Regions from separate parts of the Megasphaera sp. ASD88 genome, predicted to be linked through region 1. Evidence: riboswitches for the same ligand, from Rfam matches in the RefSeq annotation. Region 1 holds a riboswitch; each other region holds the start of a gene.
The links. Region 1 has a riboswitch for S-adenosylmethionine ahead of CJ260_RS10615 (methionine ABC transporter ATP-binding protein). Riboswitches for the same ligand answer to the same signal wherever they lie in the genome.
Positions count from the first base shown of each region.

Region 1 (3,404 bases):
CAGTATCTGATTGATAAAGCGGTTTTCCAAAATATGGCCCCGGCTGGTCGTGACCAGCGTAATGCCGAGGGGAATACCGATGATGGCGGCGATGATCGTCGCGACGGCGACCATGAAAACAGTTTCCTGAATGCCTTGGAGCATTAAATTAATGATTTCTTGGGACATATCCTAAAACCTCGCTTCCAATAGGTAATTCTTTGATATATTCAAATGCTTTTGCCTGTTGTTCCATAGAACCCATAATGACGACGATGAGATAGCCGAAAGGTTCGTCCTGAATGTAGTCGATATTGCCGTAGAGCACGCTGACGTAGGTGTGGAAGCGTTGTACGACCGATGCGACGACGGGTTCGTTCGTAGCCGCTCCCTTGAAGCGCAGGCGGACGAGCATATCGTAGCCCGGCGCAGGCTGATCCGTAATGCCCATCTTGGCGATGCCTGCGGGCAGTTCCATGTTGATGACCGATTTGACGAAGTCCTTCATCGTCTGGGACTGGGGATTGGTAAAGACGTCGACGACGCGGCCTGCTTCCTTGATGACGCCGCCCTCAATGACGGCAACGCGGTTGCAGATTTCCTTGATGACTGCCATTTCGTGGGTGATGATGACAATGGTAATGCCCAGGCGCTGGTTAATGTCCTTGAGCAGCTCGAGGATGGATTTCGTCGTCTGCGGATCCAGGGCCGACGTGGCTTCGTCGCACAGGAGGATGTTCGGGTCGCTGGCCAGAGCCCGGGCGATGCCGACGCGCTGCTTCTGGCCGCCCGACAGCTGGGCCGGGTAGTTGAACTGCCGGTCCGTCAGGCCGACTAATTCCAAAAGGTCGGCGACTTTTTTCTGGATGGCTTCCTTCGACGCGCCGATGAGCTCCAGCGGGAAGGCGATGTTGTCGAAGACCGTCCGCGACGAAAGCAGGTTGAAATGCTGGAATATCATGCCGATGTGCTTGCGTTCCGCCCGCAGCTGGGCGTCGGTCATGTTGGTCAGGTTCTTTTCGTCGATGATGACGTTGCCACTCGTCGGCCGTTCGAGCATGTTGATGCAGCGGACGAGGGTCGATTTGCCGGCGCCGCTCTTACCGATAATGCCGAAGATTTCGCCGTCTTCAATGGTCAGGTTGACGCCTTTGAGGGCGTGGACCTGGGCCTTGCCGTCGTAGGTTTTGGTAATGTTTTCCAGTTTTATCACAATATCAACTCCTTGATTCAGTACGAGTTCAACCCGGTGGCAGTACAACTAAAAAAAGCCGTCAACAGATGACGGCTCGGTACTTCGTGTATGTTGCTTCATCTGCCGGAATACTCCGTTGGAATTGGCACCTTCCCTGACGGGGGTTGCCGCAGCGTCATGGGGCCAGTCCCTCAGCTGCTCTGGATGAACTTGTATATTTGGTTGTTGCTTAACATATTATCACTAAGGAACGGGTGTTGTCAAATGCAAGAGGTATCTCGCCGTGTAAAATAATAAGAAAACAAAAGAAATAGGCGCGGCCTGTGGCCTGGGATTTTCGTAAAATTGCAGAATATACACAGGAAAATCGGAATATTTTTCTAAAAATATAGTTGCATTTTAAATGTATTAAGCCCATCAATCGGATGCCTGCTGCAGAAAAGACAAGGGCACGGAGGTTTTATGAAGAATTTTTCCTTCGTTTAATTTTTGTTTATCTTTTCCGCATACACTGCATAGTAATGAATATATTTGCGAACGCATCAAGATATCTGCGGCGGCGTGGTATAATAAAAGACAAGGCGCGTCATGCGGCAGGAAAGCGGGGAGAAGGACAGATGAACCTGAGAGATATACCTATTGGAAAACGATTGCTGTTGTCTAACTTTGTCATGATAGCCATTCCCGTGGCCTTTACTCTCGTCGTCAGCATCGCTATTTTTTTAGGCCTCCACTTCGGCAACATCAACAGGGCGGCGGCCATTTCCTTTCTCTGGCCGGAGAGCAATGGCCCGACCTTATCGGTGCAGTTTGAGCTGAGCCGCCTCTGTGTCCGCGCCGACTGGTATACCGGAGGCATGGGCCGGCTCATGCAGACGAGCGACCACTTGGAGGATCAGGGCCTTACCGTAGCGATTTCCCAGCAAGGACGAATCCTGTATGCGACGGAGTATACTGATCCCTGGGCGACGATCGGCGAGGCGTACCGGCGCAGCCCGGGCAGCGGCGCGGCCCTCAACTGGTCGGACGAAGGCATCGCCTTCCATTATACGTCGCCTGAGACGGGCGTAGCCGTAGCCGTCATCGGGCCGGTACAACTGCGCAAGCACGGCGGCATTTGGGACCTCAGCTCGAAGAATATCGTGAAGGTCGCCTTTGTCGTCTTAGCCGTATTAGCGGTCCTCGTGACGATTGCCGTAGGGCTTTTCTTAGCGCGCCTGCTGGCCCGGCAAATCGTCCGGCCCGTAGAGGAGATGCGGAACATCGCCGAAGACATCAGCCGAGGCAATCTGGACCACCCCGTCGTCGCCGACGGAAACGACGAAATCAGCCAGACCTGCCGGGCCTTTGAGACGATGCGCCGGGAACTGAAGGCATCGCGGGAAATGAGAGATGCCTACGACAAGAACCGCAAGGAGCTCATCGCCGGCATTTCCCACGACCTGGCGACGCCTCTGACCCGCATCGAAGGCTACGCCAGCGGCCTGCGCGACGGCATTGCCAATACGCCGGAAAAGCGCGGCCATTACCTGGCCATGATAATCGACACGTCGAAGATGATGACCCGCCTGGTGCGGACGCTGTTCCTCTTTTCCAAGTTTGACCTGGGACAGGTGGAATTCTGCTGGGAAAACGTAGATCTCTGTGGCTACTTGGAAGATTATACGAGCGAGCAGGCCGAACATTTCCGCAGACAAGGGCTGGATATTTCCTATACGGCGTCTGTGGATACGGCAGTCGTATCGATGGACCGGACCCATTTCCAGCGGGTCGTGGAAAATATCATCGGCAACAGCGTAAAATATAAAGACGGCGACGAAGGCCATTTGACCATATCCCTGGATGCTGCCGGAGACGACGCCGTGCGGCTGACCTTTGCCGACGACGGCCGCGGCGTAGGCGAAGACGACCTGCCCAAGCTGTTTGATTCGTTTTACCGGACCGACAAGGCCCGCAGCAACGTGGCCAAGGGAAGCGGCCTGGGCCTGGCCGTAGCCAAGCAGATCATCGATGAAATGAAAGGGAAGATCTGGGCCGAGCAGACCCAGCCCAAGGGACTGACCATTTGTATCGAATTGCCTATACGGAAGGAAGGAACTGACGATGAAATACATATTGATCATTGAAGACGATAAAGGCATTGCCGAGTTGGAAAAGGATTATCTGGAAGCCAACGGCTTCGCCGTGTCCATCGAGACCGACGGCATCAAGGGGCAGGAGCAGGCCCTGC
Region 1 covers NZ_NQXW01000025.1:751-4,154, forward strand. Annotated here, with positions in the region: gene CJ260_RS10610 (methionine ABC transporter permease) at 1-168, opposite strand, end outside; gene CJ260_RS10615 (methionine ABC transporter ATP-binding protein) at 149-1,192, opposite strand; SAM riboswitch class I at 1,288-1,385, opposite strand; gene CJ260_RS10620 (cell wall metabolism sensor histidine kinase WalK) at 1,792-3,300, shown strand; gene CJ260_RS10625 (response regulator transcription factor) at 3,278-3,404, shown strand, end outside.

Region 2 (3,404 bases), on a different contig from region 1:
GAGACCAAGCAGGCGTATCAATAGAAATTTGTATGCAGTAAAGAGGAGAGATGTTCTTATGTTGATCAAACCGACGTTGGAATCGTTAATGAAAAAAGTAGACAGCAAATACACTTTAGTCACGCTGGCGGCAAAACGGGCCCGCGAATTGACGGACGGCGACGAACCGCTCGTAGATGTAGAAACGACGCGCGTCGTTTCCATCGCGATGGAAGAAATCGACCAGGGCAAGATTACCTATGAAAAGCCTCAGGGCGGCATTAAATAATTGCGGAGGACATCATCGCCATGTTATTAGAAAACAAGAAAATCGTCTTGGGTATCAGCGGCGGCATTGCCGCGTTTAAGGCCGCCGAAATTGCCAGCATGCTGCGCAAGCGCGGCGCCGAAGTCAAGTGCATTATGACCGATCACGCGACGGAATTTATTACGCCGCTGACGATGCGGGAAATTTCCGGCAATCCCGTCGCCGTATCCATGTTCGGCGATATTCCCGAATTTAACGTCGAGCACATCGCCCTGGCCCAGTGGGCCGACGTGTTCGTCATCGCTCCGGCTACGGCCAACATCATCGGAAAAATTGCCGGCGGCATTGCCGACGATATGCTGACGACGACGGTCATGGCTACGACGGCTCCCGTCGTCATCGCCCCGGCTATGAACAGCAACATGTACACGAATCCCATCGTGCAGAAAAATATCGCCGCTCTCAGAGAGTACGGCTATGAAATCATCGAGCCTGCTACAGGTCATTTGGCCTGCGGCGTTACCGGCGTCGGCCGCCTGCCAGAACCGGAAGATATTGTCGACTACATTGAATTTGCAGCCTGCCGGACGGACCTGCTGAAAGGGAAGAAGGTCATCGTTACGGCCGGCGGCACGCGTGAGCCTATTGATCCGGTCCGCTTTATCGGCAACCATTCCAGCGGCCGCATGGGCTTTGCTATCGCTAAAGCTGCAGCCTTTGCCGGCGCAGACGTCACCTTGGTCGCCGGCAGCAACGACCATTTGAAGACGCCGGCCGGCGTAGCGCGCCGCGTCGACGTAGGCAGCACCAACGACATGAAGGCCGCCGTCGATTCGTATTACGACGACTGCGATCTGGTCATCAAGTCGGCTGCCGTCGCCGATTACCGTTCGGCTCATCCGGCGGCGAATAAGATCAAGAAATCCGACGAAACGCTGACCTTGACGATGGCTAAAAACCCGGACATCCTGTACGGCTTGGGGCAACGCAAGGCCCATCAGGTGCTCATCGGCTTTGCCGCCGAAACGACGAACCTCATCGAGTACGGCACGGCTAAGTTAAAGAAGAAGAACCTCGACATGCTCGTCGCCAACGACGTCAGCGCCGAAGGGGCCGGCTTCCAGGGCACGACGAATATCGCCACCTTCCTGTTCCCCGACGGATCGATGGAAAAACTGGAGAAAATGGACAAGGAAGACCTGGCAACGGTCATCGTAGAACGGGCCGCGGCGATTTTAGCCAAAAAAAATCAGTAATGGAGGCCATGATTTTTCGAATAGGTCTTGCATAATTCCTCTTGTTAGTATACAATAGGTCAAGTGAATAAAATATTTAACCATCAAGAGCTGTGGAGGGATTGGCCCGATGATGCAGCAGCAACCTTCAGTGAATGAAAGGTGCTAAATCCAACAGTGTAGCGTACTGAAAGATGGGCTGATACATACCCCTCTTTTCAGAGGGGATTTTTTTTGAACGCATAAGGAGGATATAATGGCAAAGAATCGTGAATTTTTTACGTCTGAATCCGTAACTGAAGGCCATCCCGACAAAATGGCCGACCAAATCTCTGACGGCATTTTGGATGCAATTTTGGAAAAAGATAAAAACGCCCGCGTCGCCTGCGAAACCCTCGTAACGACAGGCATGGTACACGTCGTAGGCGAAATCTCTACGACGTGCTACGTAGATATTCCGCACATCGTACGCGAAACGGTTCGCAATATCGGTTATACCCGCGCAAAATACGGCTTTGACTGCGATACGTGCGGCGTCCTCGTTTCCCTGGACGAACAGTCCCCGGACATCGCCATGGGCGTTGACGAAGCGCAGGAAAAGAAATCCGGCACGACGGATAAATTCGACTCGATCGGCGCCGGCGACCAGGGCATGATGTTCGGCTACGCGACGAACGAAACGGACGACTACATGCCGCTGCCGATTTCTCTGGCTCACCGCCTGTCCCGCCGTCTGGCCAAGGTCCGCAAGGACGGCACGCTGCCGTACCTCCGTCCGGACGGAAAGACGCAGGTAACGGTCGAATACGAAGACGGCAAGCCCGTCCGCATCGACACCATCGTCATTTCGGCTCAGCACAGCCCGGAAGTTACGCGCGAACAGATTGAAAAAGATTTGCTCGAATACGTCATCAAGCCGGAACTTCCCGAAGGGTTGTTCGACGACCAGACGAAGCTGTTCATCAACCCGACAGGCCGCTTCGTCATCGGCGGTCCTCAGGGTGACTCCGGCCTTACGGGCCGCAAGATCATCGTCGACACCTACGGCGGCATGGCTCGTCACGGCGGCGGCGCTTTCTCCGGCAAGGACCCCACAAAGGTAGACCGCTCGGCAGCTTATGCAGCCCGCTATGTGGCGAAGAACATCGTAGCCGCAGGCTTGGCGGATAAATGCGAAATCCAGCTGGCCTATGCCATCGGCGTAGCCCATCCCGTTTCTATCCACGTAGAAACCTTCGGCACGGGCAAAGTCGAAAACGAAAAGATTGTCGAATTGATCCGCAAACACTTCGACCTCCGTCCGGCCGGCATCATCGAAATGCTCGACTTGCAGCGCCCGATTTACAAACAGACGGCCGCTTACGGTCATTTCGGCCGCAACGATCTGAACCTGCCTTGGGAACAGCTTGATAAAGCCGACGTTCTCCGTCAGGAAGCCGGCTTATAAGACTGGACCATCTCAGAGGAATCATGCCTTCCAGGTGGCATGGCTGAATTAAATATGATACAATGTATAGGGGCTTGCTTCGTCAAGTCCCTATCTTTATGTTATACAAACGCAGGAGCAGGGCTATGGTAGCAGACATCATCATCAATACGACGGCCAAACGGCTGCAGCAGACCTTTTCCTATATCGTCCCGGACGGCATGGCTGTGCACGTCGGCAGCCGCGTGCAGGTTCCCTTTGGACGACGGCAGGAAGAAGGAATCGTCGTCGCCGTCAGCGAGAGAAATGCAGGCGAATATGCATACGAGCTCAAGCCGATCAGCGCCGTGCTGTCGGCGCAGGCGGGGTTTCAGGAAGAAATGATCGAAACGGCTTCCTGGATCAGCCGGTATTATCTCTGCAACCTTGCCGACGCCCTCCGCCTGTTCATGATAGAAAAGAAAGGGCTGGAAGTCCGTCTGTATGTTACGGTTGG
Region 2 covers NZ_NQXW01000001.1:219,267-222,670, forward strand. Annotated here, with positions in the region: gene gmk (guanylate kinase) at 1-24, shown strand, start outside; gene rpoZ (DNA-directed RNA polymerase subunit omega) at 59-268, shown strand; gene coaBC (bifunctional phosphopantothenoylcysteine decarboxylase/phosphopantothenate--cysteine ligase CoaBC) at 289-1,503, shown strand; SAM riboswitch class I at 1,581-1,683, shown strand; gene metK (methionine adenosyltransferase) at 1,739-2,929, shown strand; gene priA (primosomal protein N') at 3,055-3,404, shown strand, end outside.
Region 2: it holds a riboswitch for S-adenosylmethionine, as region 1 does, so the genes downstream of both, metK (methionine adenosyltransferase) here and CJ260_RS10615 (methionine ABC transporter ATP-binding protein) in region 1, are expected to answer to the same signal.

Region 3 (3,404 bases), on a different contig from region 1:
CCGGCCCTTGTTTCGTCATTGCCGACAAAGCCAGTGATTCCATTGCCGTTGTGCCATTCAAACAGTCGCTCATCTATTTCCGCACACAGTACACCCAGTTCTCGAACGGTAAAAAGAGCTATTACCCCCTTACCTTTATCATGGCCCGGCAGAATGACACGAAAGATAGCCCTGACGTAAAACTAGGCATCTGGCAAAACGACATGCATCAAATTCCCACATACGTTCTCATTGAACCCGATGAAAACGATGTCATCCACGTTGACGGCAATCCGTCTTCAGCCTGGAACACCCTTACGCCATCGCATTATCAAGTGCCAATGAAAGATGAAATAAATATCCGCATGGCCAAGATTTTTGCCAACCACATCGACAGCCTGAGCAAGGACGTCCGGGCCCGCGACGTCATCCTGCCGAATAAATAAACCCGCAAAAAAAGACCTCGTACGACGCCGTACGAGGTCTTTTCCATGTCTTTATTTTTTAAGCAATCCCTTTTCTTCTATAAAGGCCGCCAGGAGCTCCGCCGTACCGACCATGAGTTCCGGACAGGATACGGGGCCGCCGTTGGCCGGGCTCTTGAGGACGCGGCAGCACGACGCGTGGAACTTACCCATCCACAGCTGATAAAATTCCTTTACGGGAGCGTAGATTTCCGCCTTGGTCTTTTCTTCCGGCGTATTGCGGCCTACGAGAAGGCCCAGGATATGGCAGGCGCCGTTCAGGGCGCCGCAGAGACAGCCCGAGCCGCCGACGCCGCCGCCCATGACCGATACCATGCGGAACACGTCGTCCGACAGGTTGAGGCCGTAATATTCATTGCAGGCCTTTAATACCGTTTCGGAACAGTTATTACCGCCTTGCTGGTATTTTTTTACTACGTCTTGAATCGATTCCATTTCGTATTACCTCCTAATGCAATATCTCGTCCTTTGATTATATCACATTTTTGCCGTTCTGCCCGTTACTTTCGTTCTCGTCATATCAGGCCGGCAGGCTATGCAAATATAGCAATTTGACAAATCTGAGATTCATGATACACTATGTTCAAGACAATTTTACATCCTTTTATCCAGAGCGGCGGAGGGACTGGCCCAATGAAGCCCGGCAACCGATAACGACGGTGCTAATTCCTGCGGATTGATTTCCGAGAGATAAAGACCCTGCGACGCTACCTCTTTCTCTTGGGAAAGGGGCTTTTTTCATGGGATAAAAGGCTAAACGGTCTTACGCCATATCATTTTATATTTAGGAGGAATCATTTATGAAGCATTTCAAAAAACTTACCGTCCTGGCCGCTGCGGCTCTCTGCGCGCTGGCCGTATTGGCCGCCGGCTGCGGCAGCGACGCCCCGGCAGGCGGCAAAGAGTCGACGCAGAATAAGGTCCTGACCGTCGGCGCGACGCCCGTTCCCCACGCGGAAATCTTAAACGAAATCAAGCCCCTCTTAGCCAAGGACGGCATCGATTTGAAGATCATCGAATTTACAGATTACGTCAAGCCGAATCTGGCCCTGAACGACAAGGAGCTGGACGCCAACTTCTTCCAGCACGGCCCCTACATGGAAACGTTCAATAAAGAACACGGCACGCAGCTCAAGGCCATCTGCAAGGTCCACATCGAACCGATGGGCATTTACTCCCATAAAGTCGCCAAACTGGACGAATTGGCAAACGGCGCGAAGGTCGCCATCCCCAACGACCCGACCAACGGCGGCCGGGCCTTGCTCATCCTGCAGAAGGCCGGCCTGATTTCCCTGAAGGATAACGGCAGCATCACCTCTACGGTACAGGACATCGTGAAAAACGACAAAAACCTCCAGTTCGTCGAATTGGAAGCCGCCCAGATTCCCCGCTCCATTGACGACGTAGACATCGCCGTCATCAACACGAACTTCGCCATGGAAGCCGGCCTCAATCCGCTGAAGGACGCGATTTTCCTCGAAGATAAAGACTCGCCGTACGCTAACATCTTAGCCATCCACGAAGGCGACGAAAACCGCCCGGAAATCCAGGCTCTCGTCAAAGCCCTCCAGTCTCCGGAAGTGAAGAAATTCATCGAAGACAAATACCAGGGAGCCATTCTGCCCAGCTTCTAATACAACACACATATATATTCATGCAAAAGGGCCTCGTTCCAGGCCCTTTTGTTATACATACGGCCATACTTCATGATATAATATAAACAAAAACACGCGGCTGTACTCGTGCTTACCCCCTGTCAGCTATGCAGCAAGGAGCAATATATATGCGCACAAATGAATTATTTGCCAAAAAAACAGTCTTTTCCTTTGAAGTCTTCCCGCCCAAGCCGGATACGCCCATCGAGACGATTTACGCCGCTTTAGACGAGCTGAGCCAGCTTTATCCCGATTTCATCAGTGTCACCTGCGGCGCCAGCGGAAGCGGCAGCGGCGGCAACCGCACCGTCGAAGTGGCCTCGGCTATCAAGCACACCTACGGCTGCGAAACGGCGGCTCATATGCCCTGTATCTACCTGACCGAAGATGACGCCCTGCGCACGTTGGACGAGCTGAAAAAGGCGGGCATCGAAAATATCCTGGCCCTGCGGGGCGACGAAACGCCGGGCCGCGAACGAGCCCATGTCTTCGAACATGCCAGCGATCTCGTAGCCTTCATCAAGCGGAACGCCCCGGAATTCAACGTCATCGGCGCCTGCTATCCTGAAGGCCATACGGAAGCCCAGACGATGGCCGCCGACATCCGCAACTTGAAGACGAAGGTCGACGCCGGCGCCAGCGAGCTCATTTCCCAGCTCTTCTTTGACAACGCCACCTTCTACCGCTTCCTCGAACGGTGCGAAATCGCCGGCATCAGCGTCCCTATCGAAGCGGGCATCATGCCTGTCACCAATAAGAAGCAAATCGAACGGATGGTGTCCCTGTGCGGCGCGACCTTGCCGGTCAAGTTCCAGCGGGCCATCGCCAAATACGGCGACAATGCCGAAGCCATGCGGGATATCGGCATCGCCTACGCCATCGACCAGATCGCCGACCTTTTGGCTAACGGTGTCGACGGCATCCACGTCTACACGATGAACAACCCCTATATCGCCAAGAAGATTACAGAAGCCGTAAAAAATCTATTATAAGAAATCCAAAAAAGCCCTGTACAGCATCGCTGCACAGGGCTTTTAGTTTACCATGTCGTTTTATTCTTTCAGCACATAGCCGTAGGCGTGGACGCGGCCGTCGTCTTCGTGTTCCAGGTACACGCCCTGGATTTCCGAGGCAAAGCCGGGAAGCTCGTTGAGCCCTTCTTCGAGGGCCTTGAAATACTGGACGGCCGTCGGCGACCACCGTTCGCCCGGCACGACGCAGAGGACGCCCGGCGGATAGGGCAGGGCCCCTTCAAGGGCGATCCGGCCTTCCAGCTCGTCGAGAG
Region 3 covers NZ_NQXW01000012.1:18,573-21,976, reverse strand. Annotated here, with positions in the region: gene CJ260_RS07505 (hypothetical protein) at 1-425, shown strand, start outside; gene CJ260_RS07500 (C-GCAxxG-C-C family protein) at 477-899, opposite strand; SAM riboswitch class I at 1,066-1,161, shown strand; gene CJ260_RS07495 (MetQ/NlpA family ABC transporter substrate-binding protein) at 1,265-2,098, shown strand; gene metF (methylenetetrahydrofolate reductase [NAD(P)H]) at 2,248-3,111, shown strand; gene speC (ornithine decarboxylase) at 3,172-3,404, opposite strand, start outside.
Region 3: it holds a riboswitch for S-adenosylmethionine, as region 1 does, so the genes downstream of both, CJ260_RS07495 (MetQ/NlpA family ABC transporter substrate-binding protein) here and CJ260_RS10615 (methionine ABC transporter ATP-binding protein) in region 1, are expected to answer to the same signal.

Region 4 (3,404 bases), on a different contig from region 1:
TCCATGGCTAGAAAGGCTTCAACGGCGTCCCGGGGGATAAGCTGCTCGCCGTGAAAGACGGCGGTCTGCAGGGCCATGACGGCTTCCATATCCTCGGTCCGGGCTTTTCTGTATCGTAATGATTCCATCAGTATCCTCCTGCTCTATACGTGAAGGCCGGCCTGGTAGGCTGCTTCCATGACCGGCAGGGTGCGGACGGCTCCGGCTTCCATGACGTTGGACGCGTACAGGCGGCCTTTGATTTCATACTGCTCGAAGTGCTCGACAAATCCGTCCAGGTCGCCGAGGGAGCGGGCGATGATGTCTTCGCCTAAGCCGGCGGAGACGATGTAGTATACTTCCTTGCGGCCGAGGTGCTGCCAAATGGGATAGGTACGGTCGATACAGGCCTTCATCTGGGCGCTGACGCCGTAAAAATAGACGGGTGTCGCCAGTACGACGACGTCAGCCTGCTGGAAGGCGCAGAGGATATTTTCCATGTCGTCCTTCTGGATGCAGGCTCCGCCGCTGCGCATGCAGGCGTCACAGGCCCGGCAGAAGCCGATGCGTTTTTCCGCCAGGGGGATAAAGCGTACGCTGTGGCCCGCCTCTTCGGCTCCTTGCTGAAATTGGCGGCACAAGAGGTTCGTGTTTCCGTTTTTTCTGGGGCTGCCCGATAGGATTACGATGTGTTTCATCAGCTGTCATCTCCTTAACGCGTAGTTTCCTTTTACTATTTCATTATACTATATTATTTCCTGCAGCGTATAAGCGTATAACTAAAAACGGCATAGCCGCGAGGGGCCATGCCGTGGTGGCTCGATGTCCGTTTCTCTTAGAATGCCGGGAGAATCGTGCCTTGGAAGTGTTCGTTGATGAATTTTTTAATCGGTTCAGACTGGTAGATAGCCAGGACTTTTTTATACGTTTCGTTATTGGCTTCATCTTCGCGGACGACCATGACGTTAGCGTACGGCGAATCCTTGTCTTCTACGAGGAGGGAATCCTTCTGCGGGTTTAAGCCGGCCGGGATGGCGTAGTTCGTGTTGACGCAGGCCAAGTCCGTATCGTCGAGGGAACGGGGAATCTGGGCGGCGTCGAGCTCGATGAATTCGAGGTGCTTCGGATTGTTTACGACATCCGGTACGGAGGCGTCGACGGAGGTGCCGTTTTTAAGGGTGATGAGGCCGACTTGCTGCAGGAGCAGGAGGGCGCGGCCGCCGTTGGTCGGGTCGTTCGGAATGGTAACCTTAGCGCCGTCGGCGACTTCGCTGATGTTTTTATATTTGTGGGAATATACGGCCATGGGCAGGATAATGGTCTTGCCGATAGAGGTCAGCTTCATGCCCTGGTTTTTGACGACGTTGTCGAGGTAGGGCTGATGCTGCATGGAGTTCATATCCAAATCGCCTTCGGCCAAGGCTTTGTTGGGCTGTACAAAATCGTTGAATTCGACGACCTTGATGGTCAGGCCTTGTTTTTCTGCTTCTTTAGCTACTTGTTCCATGACTTCCGCATGGGGGCCGGCCGTTACGCCGATGGCGATTTCCTTTTTGTCGGCCGAGCCGCTGTCGGAGCTGCCGCAGCCGGCGGCAAATACGCAGGTCGCGGCGATGAGGGCCGCAGCAAGGAGTTTTTTGATAGAAGAGTTCATGGGTTGTTCATCCTTTCTGATACTGAATCAATCACATGGCAAGAGGCAGGACGGCCTGCCATAGGATGGGCCGGCGACGATACGGGTAAAAAGAAAAGCCGTCGACAGATGACGGCTTTGGTTACGTATGTGTTCATCTGTCGGATGTATCCGCTGGACTTGGCACCTATCCCATTTGGGGGTTGCCGCAGCGTCATAGGGCCATTCCCTCGGCTGCTCTTGATGAAATCAATATATGATTGTTGATAAGAATCATACCATCTCTTGTGCCGAATGTCAATATTTTGGCGGCAAAAATTTTCCGACGACAAAAGACGGAGGCAGGATTCCTGCCTCCGCTTTCGGATGTGTGATGGTGTCTCGTTATATATGGTGGTTTAGTAGTTATCGTTTTTCAATTCAAAGAAAGCTTGCGGATGAGCGCAGACCGGGCATACTTCCGGAGCTTCTTCGCCTTCGACGATGAATCCGCAGTTGCGGCATACCCATGTTTTCGTCGCCGGTTTCTTGAAGACCGTGCCGTTTTCGATGTTGGCCAGGAGGGCCAGGTAGCGTTCTTCATGGTGTTTTTCGATTTCCGCTACTTTTTCAAACAGGTAGGCGATGTGTTCGAAGCCTTCTTCTCTGGCTTCTTTGGCGAAGGTCGGGTACATTTCCGTCCATTCGTAATGTTCGCCGGCGGCTGCGTCTTTCAGCGCGTCGATGTCGTTCGGCATGCCGTCGTTGAGCAGTTTGAACCAGATTTTAGCGTGTTCTTTTTCGTTGTTGGCTGTTTCTTCAAAGAAGGCTTTGATCTGTTCGTAGCCGGCTTTTTTCGCTACGCTTGCATAATAGGTGTATTTATTTCTTGCTTGGGATTCGCCGGCAAATGCTGCCATTAAGTTTTTTTCAGTTTTGCTTCCTTTTAATTCCATATCGATACCTCCATAATTTCATACGTAAACTCGCAGCCTGTGCTGCCTCTTGTCAGGTCTCTTTCCTGACCTCTGAGTACATTATACTCTATTTGCAAAATAAAATCAATGGATAATAATTATTTTTTAATAAAATATGAAAAAATTATTCTTTCACTGTGTCCGACTCAGAGCGCCGCGGCTCTTTGGCATCGTCAGTGTGTTTCGATTCCGTGTCTTTACTACTGTCACGGGAAGCAGAACGCTTCGGCTCTGAAATGGCCTGTTCGGCGTCTTCGGCCTTAGAGGAAAGCCTGCTTTCGGCTTCCTTTTTTAGGGCGTCGATGTCGGCGTGGGATGAGGAGAACGTTTCGAGCGTGTCGTTCAGCGTGTCGGACAAGGTGCTATGCGTATCCTTTGCCGTGTCGGTCAGGTCGCCGTACTTTTCCTTGAGATGGGTTTCCAGCTCGCTGACTTGGCCGGGATACATCGTTTTCAGCCGTTCGAAGAGCTCGGCCTTCGAGGCGTTTCCCCGCTTGACCGCTTCTTCGAAGGCCTTGTATTCCTGATAATAGGCAAGCCAACGCTGGAGGCGGGCGTAGTCGTTGCTCAGAAACGACTGAACGCTGAGAAAGGAAAAGACCAGCGTCAGGACGAGGCATATGACGACTTTTCCCATTATCCGTCCCTCCTTTGGGGGTTTCTGGCATTGCGGGCCGTGCGGTGGCAGGCCTGGCTGGCGTACGACGCAGTCAGGGCCGCGAACAGCAAGGCCAGGACGGCGAAGGCCATCGTCGAGACGGACAGCGTCGGCAGGGGCAGCAAATCCGAGAAGATATACGGCGGCAGGCTGTATACGGCGATGGAGGCGAGGAGCG
Region 4 covers NZ_NQXW01000004.1:67,854-71,257, forward strand. Annotated here, with positions in the region: gene CJ260_RS04205 (GNAT family N-acetyltransferase) at 1-128, opposite strand, end outside; gene CJ260_RS04210 (flavodoxin family protein) at 144-677, opposite strand; gene CJ260_RS04215 (MetQ/NlpA family ABC transporter substrate-binding protein) at 815-1,633, opposite strand; SAM riboswitch class I at 1,764-1,862, opposite strand; gene rbr (rubrerythrin) at 2,011-2,547, opposite strand; gene CJ260_RS04225 (hypothetical protein) at 2,693-3,205, opposite strand; gene CJ260_RS04230 (HAAS domain-containing protein) at 3,205-3,404, opposite strand, start outside.
Region 4: it holds a riboswitch for S-adenosylmethionine, as region 1 does, so the genes downstream of both, CJ260_RS04215 (MetQ/NlpA family ABC transporter substrate-binding protein) here and CJ260_RS10615 (methionine ABC transporter ATP-binding protein) in region 1, are expected to answer to the same signal.